DNA from 3 places in the Paenibacillus sp. FSL M7-0656 genome. Region 2 is predicted to be linked to each of the others. Evidence: riboswitches for the same ligand, from Rfam matches in the RefSeq annotation. Region 2 holds a riboswitch; each other region holds the start of a gene.
The links. Region 2 has a riboswitch for cyclic di-AMP ahead of MHI01_RS18175 (C40 family peptidase). Riboswitches for the same ligand answer to the same signal wherever they lie in the genome.
Positions count from the first base shown of each region.

Region 1: another riboswitch for cyclic di-AMP. It lies ahead of MHI01_RS01110 (3D domain-containing protein); the one in region 2 lies ahead of MHI01_RS18175 (C40 family peptidase).
Region 3: another riboswitch for cyclic di-AMP. It lies ahead of MHI01_RS08160 (C40 family peptidase); the one in region 2 lies ahead of MHI01_RS18175 (C40 family peptidase).

Region 1 covers NZ_JBBOOT010000001.1:266,325-269,456, reverse strand. The annotation lists gene MHI01_RS01115 (polysaccharide deacetylase family protein) at 34-825, shown strand; gene MHI01_RS01110 (3D domain-containing protein) at 935-1,609, opposite strand; cyclic di-AMP (ydaO/yuaA leader) riboswitch at 1,612-1,806, opposite strand; gene MHI01_RS01105 (amino acid ABC transporter ATP-binding protein) at 2,024-2,746, opposite strand; gene MHI01_RS01100 (ABC transporter substrate-binding protein/permease) at 2,733-3,132, opposite strand, start outside.
Region 2 covers NZ_JBBOOT010000001.1:4,096,918-4,100,049, forward strand. The annotation lists gene MHI01_RS18165 (M1 family metallopeptidase) at 1-480, shown strand, start outside; gene MHI01_RS18170 (hypothetical protein) at 491-1,342, shown strand; cyclic di-AMP (ydaO/yuaA leader) riboswitch at 1,588-1,725, shown strand; gene MHI01_RS18175 (C40 family peptidase) at 1,729-2,199, shown strand; gene MHI01_RS18180 (GNAT family N-acetyltransferase) at 2,553-3,047, shown strand.
Region 3 covers NZ_JBBOOT010000001.1:1,904,692-1,907,823, reverse strand. The annotation lists gene MHI01_RS08170 (hypothetical protein) at 59-277, shown strand; gene MHI01_RS08165 (carboxymuconolactone decarboxylase family protein) at 419-748, shown strand; gene MHI01_RS08160 (C40 family peptidase) at 822-1,286, opposite strand; cyclic di-AMP (ydaO/yuaA leader) riboswitch at 1,292-1,423, opposite strand; gene pelA (pectate lyase) at 1,851-2,804, shown strand; tRNA gene MHI01_RS08150 (tRNA-Leu) at 2,981-3,064, shown strand.

The DNA of each region.
Region 1 (3,132 bases), 3.8 Mb from region 2:
GAGAACGTCATTTTGGAAAAGGAGGCCGTTATTATGCGCGTACGCCTCATTATGCTGATGGTTATCGTTATTTTTCTCGGGGGATCTCATGCTCCAGTTTCATCGCAGGATGTTTCAAGCCCGCCAAGTGAATCCGTATCAGGTTCGGATTCTGCGGAAGAAGAACAACTGACATTGGGACAATTACGTCAAAAATATGCCGATACGTTCAAAACCAATGGTCCTTCAACCAAGAAGGTTGCACTGACTTTTGATGATGTACCTGATCCACGATTTACTCCACAAGTACTGGATGTATTGAAGAAATACAATGTCAGAGCTACATTCTTCATCGTGGGTAGTCGTGCTGAGAAACATCCGGATCTAGTGAAACGCATTGTTAAGGAAGGGCATATGGTTGGTAATCACAGCTACAATCATCCTGAATTCAGTAAGCTGTCGATGAATGCCTTTCGCAAACAAATTTTACATACCGGGGATATTATTCGACGTTTGGCGGGTTATACGCCCAAGATGATTCGGCCACCTTATGGAGACATTAATGAAGAACAGCTGAGATGGGCGGCCAAACAACACTATAGCATTGTGAACTGGAACGTAGACTCCCTGGACTGGAAAGGCCTTTCAAAGGAACAGGTGAAAAATAACATCCTGTCTGCCGTGAAACCTGGCTCCATCGTTCTGCAACATGCTGGAGGCGGTGTAGGATCAAACCTGAACGGCACGATTGAGGCTTTGCCTGAAATCATTGAGGAACTACGTAATCGGGGATATGAACTGGTCACCTTGGACGAAATGTTGGGATTGCCAAAGGCCAAAGATTAAGATGAACGTGATAGAAAATAAATGAGAATATTAAAAGGGTGCTGTTCAATCGCAAATTTAGCGACTGGCAGACACCCTGTTTGAATTCATTTTAAATGTTATTTTCTCTCTACTTCAGAATGTACAGCTCGATATCCTGAAAACCAAATGAGCTTACAGACTGTTTGCTACCCGGGATAAAGATATCAATCCGGTGACCCTTGATTGCACCGCCCACATCCCGCGCTGTGGCTACAAAAGCTTGTTTTGGCAATCCTGGATGGCTGTGACCAGTTACCAGTACTTTAGTTCCAAGTGGAATCACACTTGGATCAACTGCAATCGTACCCAGTTCAAGGTCATTCCCGAAATAATCGACTGCACCCCAGCCTCCATTTTCAGACGGATCTGCAGAGTATGCCGTTGCTTTTACGTTCACAGCTTTGCTGTAATCGAATGTTTTACCCCAGGCTTGAACCACTTTGTTATCTGCGTTAACGTCCAAGCTCGCTGTAGTAACAGTCTTCGCTTGGGTCTTGCTCTCCGTTGCCGCAGCGGCTGCAACATTGTTTGCCTTACCGGGAATCGTAATTTTCAAACCACCATAAATGTTGTAAGCCGAAATGTCGTTGTTTGCTTTAACCAACGTGTTGAGTGCTACTCCATATTGTTTTGATAAGGTGTAGAAGGTATCCCCTTCTTTGGCCACATGAACTGAATCGGCGTGAGCCGGAACGGCTTGAATGAGCATTGCTGTTGTCATTAATGCTACTGCTGTTTTGGCTATACGTTTCTTGTTAATCATGGTCTTCCTCCCTCATTGTGCCTGCGAAGTTAGTTGTCGGATTCGGATGAGGAGCCCACCCTATAGGTTATTCGTTACATTTGAAACGTTATGTACCCAATTCACCCCAAGCAGTGTGCTGTAGATCTTCCCCCTGCACAATCTGCATCGTTACATCCCCCGCACTCCCTGTCCGGAAGTTTCGGCAGAGTTCAATATATCACAATTTTGTAACCTGAACTTGTAGTAATTCTTACCAAATGGTTTTTAGCATGTAAGCATTTTTAAGAATACTGGTTAATTCAGAAAGTTTGGTTGACCCGATTCCTTTACATTTGGTAACAGAATAGTTACTTTTCCGAATCCATACGTCATTATTATCCATAAAAATAGCGTTACCGACTCGAAGTCAGTAACGCTATTTGATCACATCGTTTAGAGTACTTTCGCAAGAAAATCACGTGTACGTGAATTTTTGGGTGCTCCAAACACCTCATCAGGTGTTCCCTCTTCCACAATAACCCCGCCATCCATGAACAGGATTCGGTCTCCCACTTCACGTGCAAAACCCATCTCATGGGTTACGATGACCATCGTCATTCCGCCTTCTGCAAGACGTTTCATGACATCCAGCACTTCACCGACCATCTCAGGGTCCAGTGCCGACGTAGGCTCGTCAAACAGCATCACATGCGGCTGCATGGCCAATGCTCTAGCAATGGCGATCCGCTGTTTCTGTCCACCAGACAGCTGATTCGGGAATGTATCTTTTTTATCGTACAAGCCCACGGTGTTAAGCAGATCAGAGGCAATTTTCTCCGCTTCCTGAGTGGATTGTTTCTTCACTTTAATCGGAGCAATCGTGATGTTTTGCTGTACCGTTTTGTGTGGGAACAGGTTGAAGTGCTGGAACACCATGCCCATTTTCTCACGAGTTGCGTTAATGTTATGCTTGGGGTCCGTGATTGACACGCCTTCAAAATCAATCTCTCCTGAGGTAGGCTGTTCCAGCAGATTCAGACAACGTAAGAAAGTACTTTTACCTGAACCGGAAGGACCGATGACCACGACAACCTCACCTTTGCCAATCGTCACGTTAATGCCCTTAAGCACATCGTTATTTCCATAAGATTTGTGTAATTGTCTAACGTCTATCACTTGCACTCAACTTCCTTTCCAGTCGTCCCAGCAGCTTGGACAAAATGAACGTCATTACAAAGTAGATGGCTGCTGCAATCAAAAATGGACTCAACCCTTGGTACGTAATGTTCTTGACTACACTTGCCTGATACATAATATCCACCATACCGATAACGGAGATAATGGAGGATTCTTTGATGATAGTTATGAATTCATTACCGATCGCTGGTAATACAGCTTTGAAGGCTTGTGGCAATATGATATAACGCATCGCGGCGCCTCTTCCCATACCTAATGAACGCGCTGCCTCCAACTGACCACGATCCACACCTTGGATACCTGCACGGAAAATCTCCGCCAGATAGGCACCACTATTAATGGAAAGCGTGATGATACCTGCCTGA
Region 2 (3,132 bases):
AAGAAGTACCGCTTCAAACATCCCACTTCGGCTGATTTTCAGAAAATTGTGGAACAAGTGACCCGCACTTCCTGGTCTGATTATTTTGATCAATACGTCTATAGTAACGGGATGGCTGACTTTGCTGTAGAGAAGATTCGTGTTACGCCCGTACAGAAAGACGGTCAAACATTGTACGAGTCATCCGTGACGATCGCAAAAAAAGGGAGTGATTACAATGCCGTTCCTGTTCGCATTGCTTTTGAAGACGGGCATATCCTCACCAAGCAATGGAATGGCAAAGAAGATCGCATCACGTATAAATTAACTCACACATCCCCCGTATCCTGGGCCATGACCGATCCCCTGTACTCGATCGTGCTGGAGAACCGCCATATGAACAATTTCCTGAAATCCGGACTGGATGAGCAGACGAAGTCCCGCTGGAGCATGAGTGTAACCAAACTAATAGAAGCCATATTCGGAGGTCTGTCATGGTGAGGTGGAAACGGTGAAAGCGAAAATACGTGAAGGCTGGTTTCTCGTCCGTCAGCATATGTTCATTGCCGCACTCTTATTTCTCTATCAACTCATTTGGGGATATTTCTTCTATCGAATGGTACAATCGGCCGTCATCCCACTGCTCCTTCGCTATCCAGATGCTGATGCCGGTGAGCTGAGTACACTTTTGTTCAAAATGGAAAGTCAACTTAACCTGTCTACCCATCCGGAGGTTCATCGTTATCTATGGATTCTCGGGGGCATGTTGCTGGTTCGCATGTTGATCAGCCCCCTCATTCAGGCAGGACTGCTCTACTCACTTCAGCACTTTAATTCTACAGAAGAGCGTATCCCCTTTGTCCGCGGAATCAAAAATCTGTGGAAACCGATGCTACTGCTCCACACCATACGTACATTATTGATACTTCTGCCCGCCTACTGGCTCATTCCGAAGCTTTACTCAATTCTGATGGACGGATTTCATTCCCTCCAATTACTTTTGCCTGGTATACCTTATGTTGCTGCCTGGATTGTATATGGTTGGATCATCCACCATGTCATACTCTACATGCAGTTCGGTGTTTCGGCACCAGAAGGAGAAGGCGGGGCTCACGGTACCCTCAAAGCCCTCTGGATTGCACTGCGTCATCTCATCGCCGTAATCGGCATTGCACTCCTGCTGGGCGGAGTACACCTGCTCGTCTTTGGGGCATTCACTACAGCCTCATGGTTATTAACGGGACTTACCGGACTTATACTACAACAGACGTATCCACTTGCCAGGTGTCTATTGAGTCTGTGGAAAATATGCAGCCATTTCCGATTATGGCAGTCCAAAATATCCAAAGGTGAGAGCAGATAGTTTAAAAATTGTTACCATCACATGTTAAACTCATGGCCTAATATGTACTTATAAATAGGCAAACCTCAACCTTTCCCCGTCAAAGGTCGAGGTTTTTTTTGCTAAATTTGTTGCTAAACGTTGCCAAAGCCGTACTCCTCTGTTACAATAATCGCAGTGAGTTTTTAGTAACAACTTTGTAATATTTACATTCATATTTGTAACTACTTAAAATTAAATCGTCATTTCTTGATTTCGCAGGTGCATAACTAGCATAGCCAAATTCCTGGCACCTGGGAAGCGGGGGAACCAGTTATGGGTGAATTGATCTTGCTACAGAGGGATCATAGGGGACCTTCAACCGAATCCTTAAGCTAACCTCGCAGGCGTTGGAAGGGGAATATCTCTTGTTCAAGAAGAAATTAACCGCAGCTGTACTTAGCATCACATTCGCTTTATCGCTTGGTGCAGGTAGCGCATTCGCAGATTCAAAGATGGACAAAGTAATTGATTCAGCAATGGGAACTACATATCAAAGTGGAGGAACAACGCTCAACGGCTTTGACTGCTCCGGATTTACACGGTATGTATTCGACAAGTTGGGTATTGATTTGGCACGCCAATCCAGTTCCCAATTCGACATGGGCGATTCCGTATCCCGCATGGAAATGAGAGCTGGCGATCTGGTGTTCTTTAATACAACAGGTAAAGGCGTATCTCATGTAGGAATCTTTGTAGGGGATGGAAAGTTCGCACACTCCTCTTCATCCAAAGGTGTTACGATCAGTGCATTGAGTGAAAACTATTGGGCCAATCGTTATGTTGGCGCGAAACGGATTATGAGCACGGACGCATATGAATCACTGGCCCTTGACTAGGGACAAGCTGAGCAACATGATGCTGTAACCATTAACCATACTGGAACGAAGCAAGAAGCATAACAGAACCGCCCGGTACATTCTCCGCAGGAATGTATCCGGCGGTTTTTTTGTGCTTCAATCCTTATTCATGTTGCAAGTTACTCGGGGTATATCCTGCGACATCAACAGGTTCATTTTGCGTTCGTTCGTCCGTGCCCTTATGATGTTTTTACCCATCCCGTTATAATATAAACGAAATTACCGGAACTTTTGTTTCATTTTTTTTCTTGGGAAGGAAGACTTGCTAAATGAACATCTCTTTTGTAGAGTGGACAAAGAGTTCTGTTTCAAGGAAAGGAGCATGCAGGTGTATGAAGGAAACCCCTGTGACGTTTCACGTTGTACCCATGCGAGAAGAACATGCGGAGCTTATCTGCAGTTGGCAGTATGATCCGCCTTACAATATCTACAGCTGGCTCCCCTGGGAGCAGATGAAGGCTCTGGAAGTGGAATTCGGAGATGCACAGCTGCGGCAGGAGCAATATGCGATCGTCCTGGATCAGAACGATCGTATATGTGGGTTTGCTCAATACTTCCCACTTCAAGGGGTAACCCGGATTGGCCTTGGCATGCATCCAGAGCTGTGTGGTCAGGGTCAAGGGACAGCTTTTGTCACTGCCATTGTACAGGAAGCTATTCGCCGAAATCCCACGAATGAGATTGATCTGGAAGTACTCACTTGGAATGCTCGTGCCATTCAAGTCTATCTGAAGAGTGGATTTGTCACCCAGGATACATACGAACGACAGACCCCAAGCGGCTTGAAGCCCTTTCACTGTATGGTTTATGAAGGGCCTCGCGGTTAGAATCCATTGCAAAACAACCAAATTTGCCCCTTGTTATGTGATTAGTTCAAAAAATTCCCACAAAATGCTATGATGTCAGTACAGG
Region 3 (3,132 bases), 2.2 Mb from region 2:
ATGACTTTTCATTTAGGTCTCTTTTTGTAAATAAATTTGAAATATAGGAGCCATGAAGATGATTAGTGATACAGAATTGGACGCCCTGCGTCTGTCAGGTGAGAAAGTTAGAGTCGTACGGGACGAGCTGGAATCGAACGACGTGAAAGGGATTGTGGTTGCCTGGGATGGCGAGCAGGTACTTATCCGTCGTCAGAATCGACGTGTCGTTAAGCTGGACCGAGGTTACAGCTATCAGCTGTTCAGCGAGCCGCGCCAGAGTCCACTTAGTGAGTAACAGCTGATAATTATGGCAGGGCCATGAGCTTTAAATGTTTGGAATTACCATGATTTCTTGGCATAATTGGCTCACTCGGGAGAGAAGATAGGTACAGTGAGGAAGATCTGTAACTATAGCCGAGAGGGTGTGCTACAAGCCATGACATTGATGAATGATAAAGTTCATGCCTACAAGGATCAGATTGGAGCATTAAGCGATGTGCTGCCAGGTGTGGTGAAGTCGTATCATGAGTTTACCGGAGAATGTTTCCAACCTGGTGTGATTGATGCGAAGACAAAACAGCTAATTGCGCTTGGCATTGGATTATTCGCCAACAATGAGGTATGTACCTTCTACCATGTAGAAGAAGCCCGTGCTAAGGGCGCAACAGATCAGGAGATTATGGAGACCGTAGCCGTGGCTGGAGCTGTTGGTGGAGGACATGCCCTGTCTCAGGGTGCGATGCGAGTGCAGAAGGCGCTGCATTAGTAAGCAATGCAACATACATTTTTAAGTGCAAAAAAGGCATCCGGTTAATAACCGATGCCTTTTTGTATGTGAATCACATTTTACCTAACATTTTATCATACATAAACTGTCCAGTTACCCGACGTGCTGTTACATAACGATCATTGAAGTATGGATTCGATAACTTCGTGATGCTTACACCTTTACTGCTGGAGGCATGAGCGAATTGTCCGCCGCCGATATATACACCTGTATGTGAAATGCCTTTGCCTGTTGTATTAAAGAACACCAGATCACCTGTCCGAACATTGCTCTTGGATACGGGAGTACCTGCTTTGGCTTGCTGCTGCGAAGTACGTGGTAATTCAATGCTGTATTTGTTGAAAAGATATCTCATAAAACCAGAACAGTCGAAGCCGGCTACAGTTGTGCCACCCCATTTGTAAGGAATACCTGTCATGTTGTTCACTACGGAGTTGATACTGCTTGCCTCTGTGCTTGTTGCCCCGGATGTAAATAATACAGCTGCTCCAAAAATGGAGATAATCAGTTTTTTCAAAATCAATGTTCTCCCTTCGATGCCTACGGAGTTAGCTAAGGGTTCGGTAGAAGGTTCCCTATATTTCCTATGTATAAGAATAATTCACCCAAATTGGTTCCCCCGTTTTCAAACATGAAACTCGGCAATGAATAATTAAGTTTTTGTAACTATTTGAAACTATATTGCATAAATGCGTAATTGTCAAACCCATTTAAAACCCTTCGTAATACCTCAATGTTAGCGGAATTAAGGTTTTTATATGAAAGAAGGGATCAAGTTTGGGTATCATTCATGACAAAAACGTCATTATTGGTTCGTTTAAGACGAATTTGGATAAATAAATAGGTTTGTCATGAGTTAAAAGAACTATCCCGTTATGTAGAATTAGAGAGATTATATTCATTAAGTTGCATATATTGACAAAAATCGATTTTTTGCATATTATCTGATTATCCAATCCACATATTGGATGAAAATTGATTTTATTATGCGATAAATACAAATAAAGGAGGTTTGGGGCGTATATCATACGTAAAGTAGAAGTGGAAGATTTATAAAAACGAACATAGGAGAGTGTTACATTTGAAAGCGAAGAAAATAATTACTTTTGTCCTGGCATGTACGATGGTGTTCTCAGTAGTTGGAATGGCAGTTCTCCCTGTAGGGACGGTATCTGCTGCAGATGCGTCGGGTACTACAGCGAGTATTTCTGATATTTTGAAGAACCAGCTGCCGGATGGAGGTTGGAGAAAAGATTATAAACAGACAAGTGGAGAGTGGGCAAAGTCCACGATAGACAACAAGGCTACATACTCAGAAATTAGAAGATTGGCGAAGGAATTTAAAAAGACGAATGATCCGCGTTACTCCACAGCTGCAATCAAAGGAATTAACTTTTTGATCAACATGCAGTATTCAAACGGCGGGTGGCCACAAGTTTACCAAAGCTCCGGATACCACAAGCACATCACTTACAATGATGATGCCATGATTAATGTAATGATCATGCTGGATGAAGTAGCAGCACGAAAAGGTGATTTCTCATTTATCGACAGCACACTTGCTAACCGCAGTAAAAATTCAGTTGCCAAAGGTGTGGAGGCGATTCTGAATACACAGGTCGTTTCAGGTGGTAAGCTGACAGCATGGGGACAACAACATGATTCCAGCTCTCTTAAACCAGCGAGCGCAAGAATCTACGAAGTGCCATCGTTGACAGCTGGAGAGAGTGTAACGATTGTTAAATTTTTGAAAACCAGACCTGCTAACGCTAAAATTACCGCATCCATTAAAGGAGCGGAGGCTTGGTTTAACAAAGTGAAAATAACGGGTTACAAGTATGAAAGAGCTAATGGAGATAGTAAAATTATCGCTGATTCCAAAGCTGCACCAATTTGGGCACGCTTCTATGAGATCGGAACGGATAAACCAATCTTCATTGGTCGTGACGGGGTAGTTAAATACAAATTAAGTGATATTGATAAAGAAAGAAGAGGCGGTTATGCATGGTATGGCAACTGGCCTTCCAAGCTGTAATTTGTAGTATGCTTCCGTTTTAATGAACCAAACTATTAGCAGCAGTTAAAGGTAAAGCCCGAATCGACATGGACGTCTGATTCGGGCTTTATTGTTATTATTTTCAGTGTTGACATGATAGATTACGCATGATATATTATTTCTTGTCGCCGATATGGATGACGGAGATACAATATGCGGTCGTGGCGGAATTGGCAGACGCGCACGGTTCAGGTCCGTGTGGGCTAACCCCCGTGGAGGTTCGAGTCCTCTCGACCGCATCTAAAAAAAAGACTCCTTAAGCTAACGCTTAAGGAGTCTTTTTTTGCATTTTTTGATATAACACTAA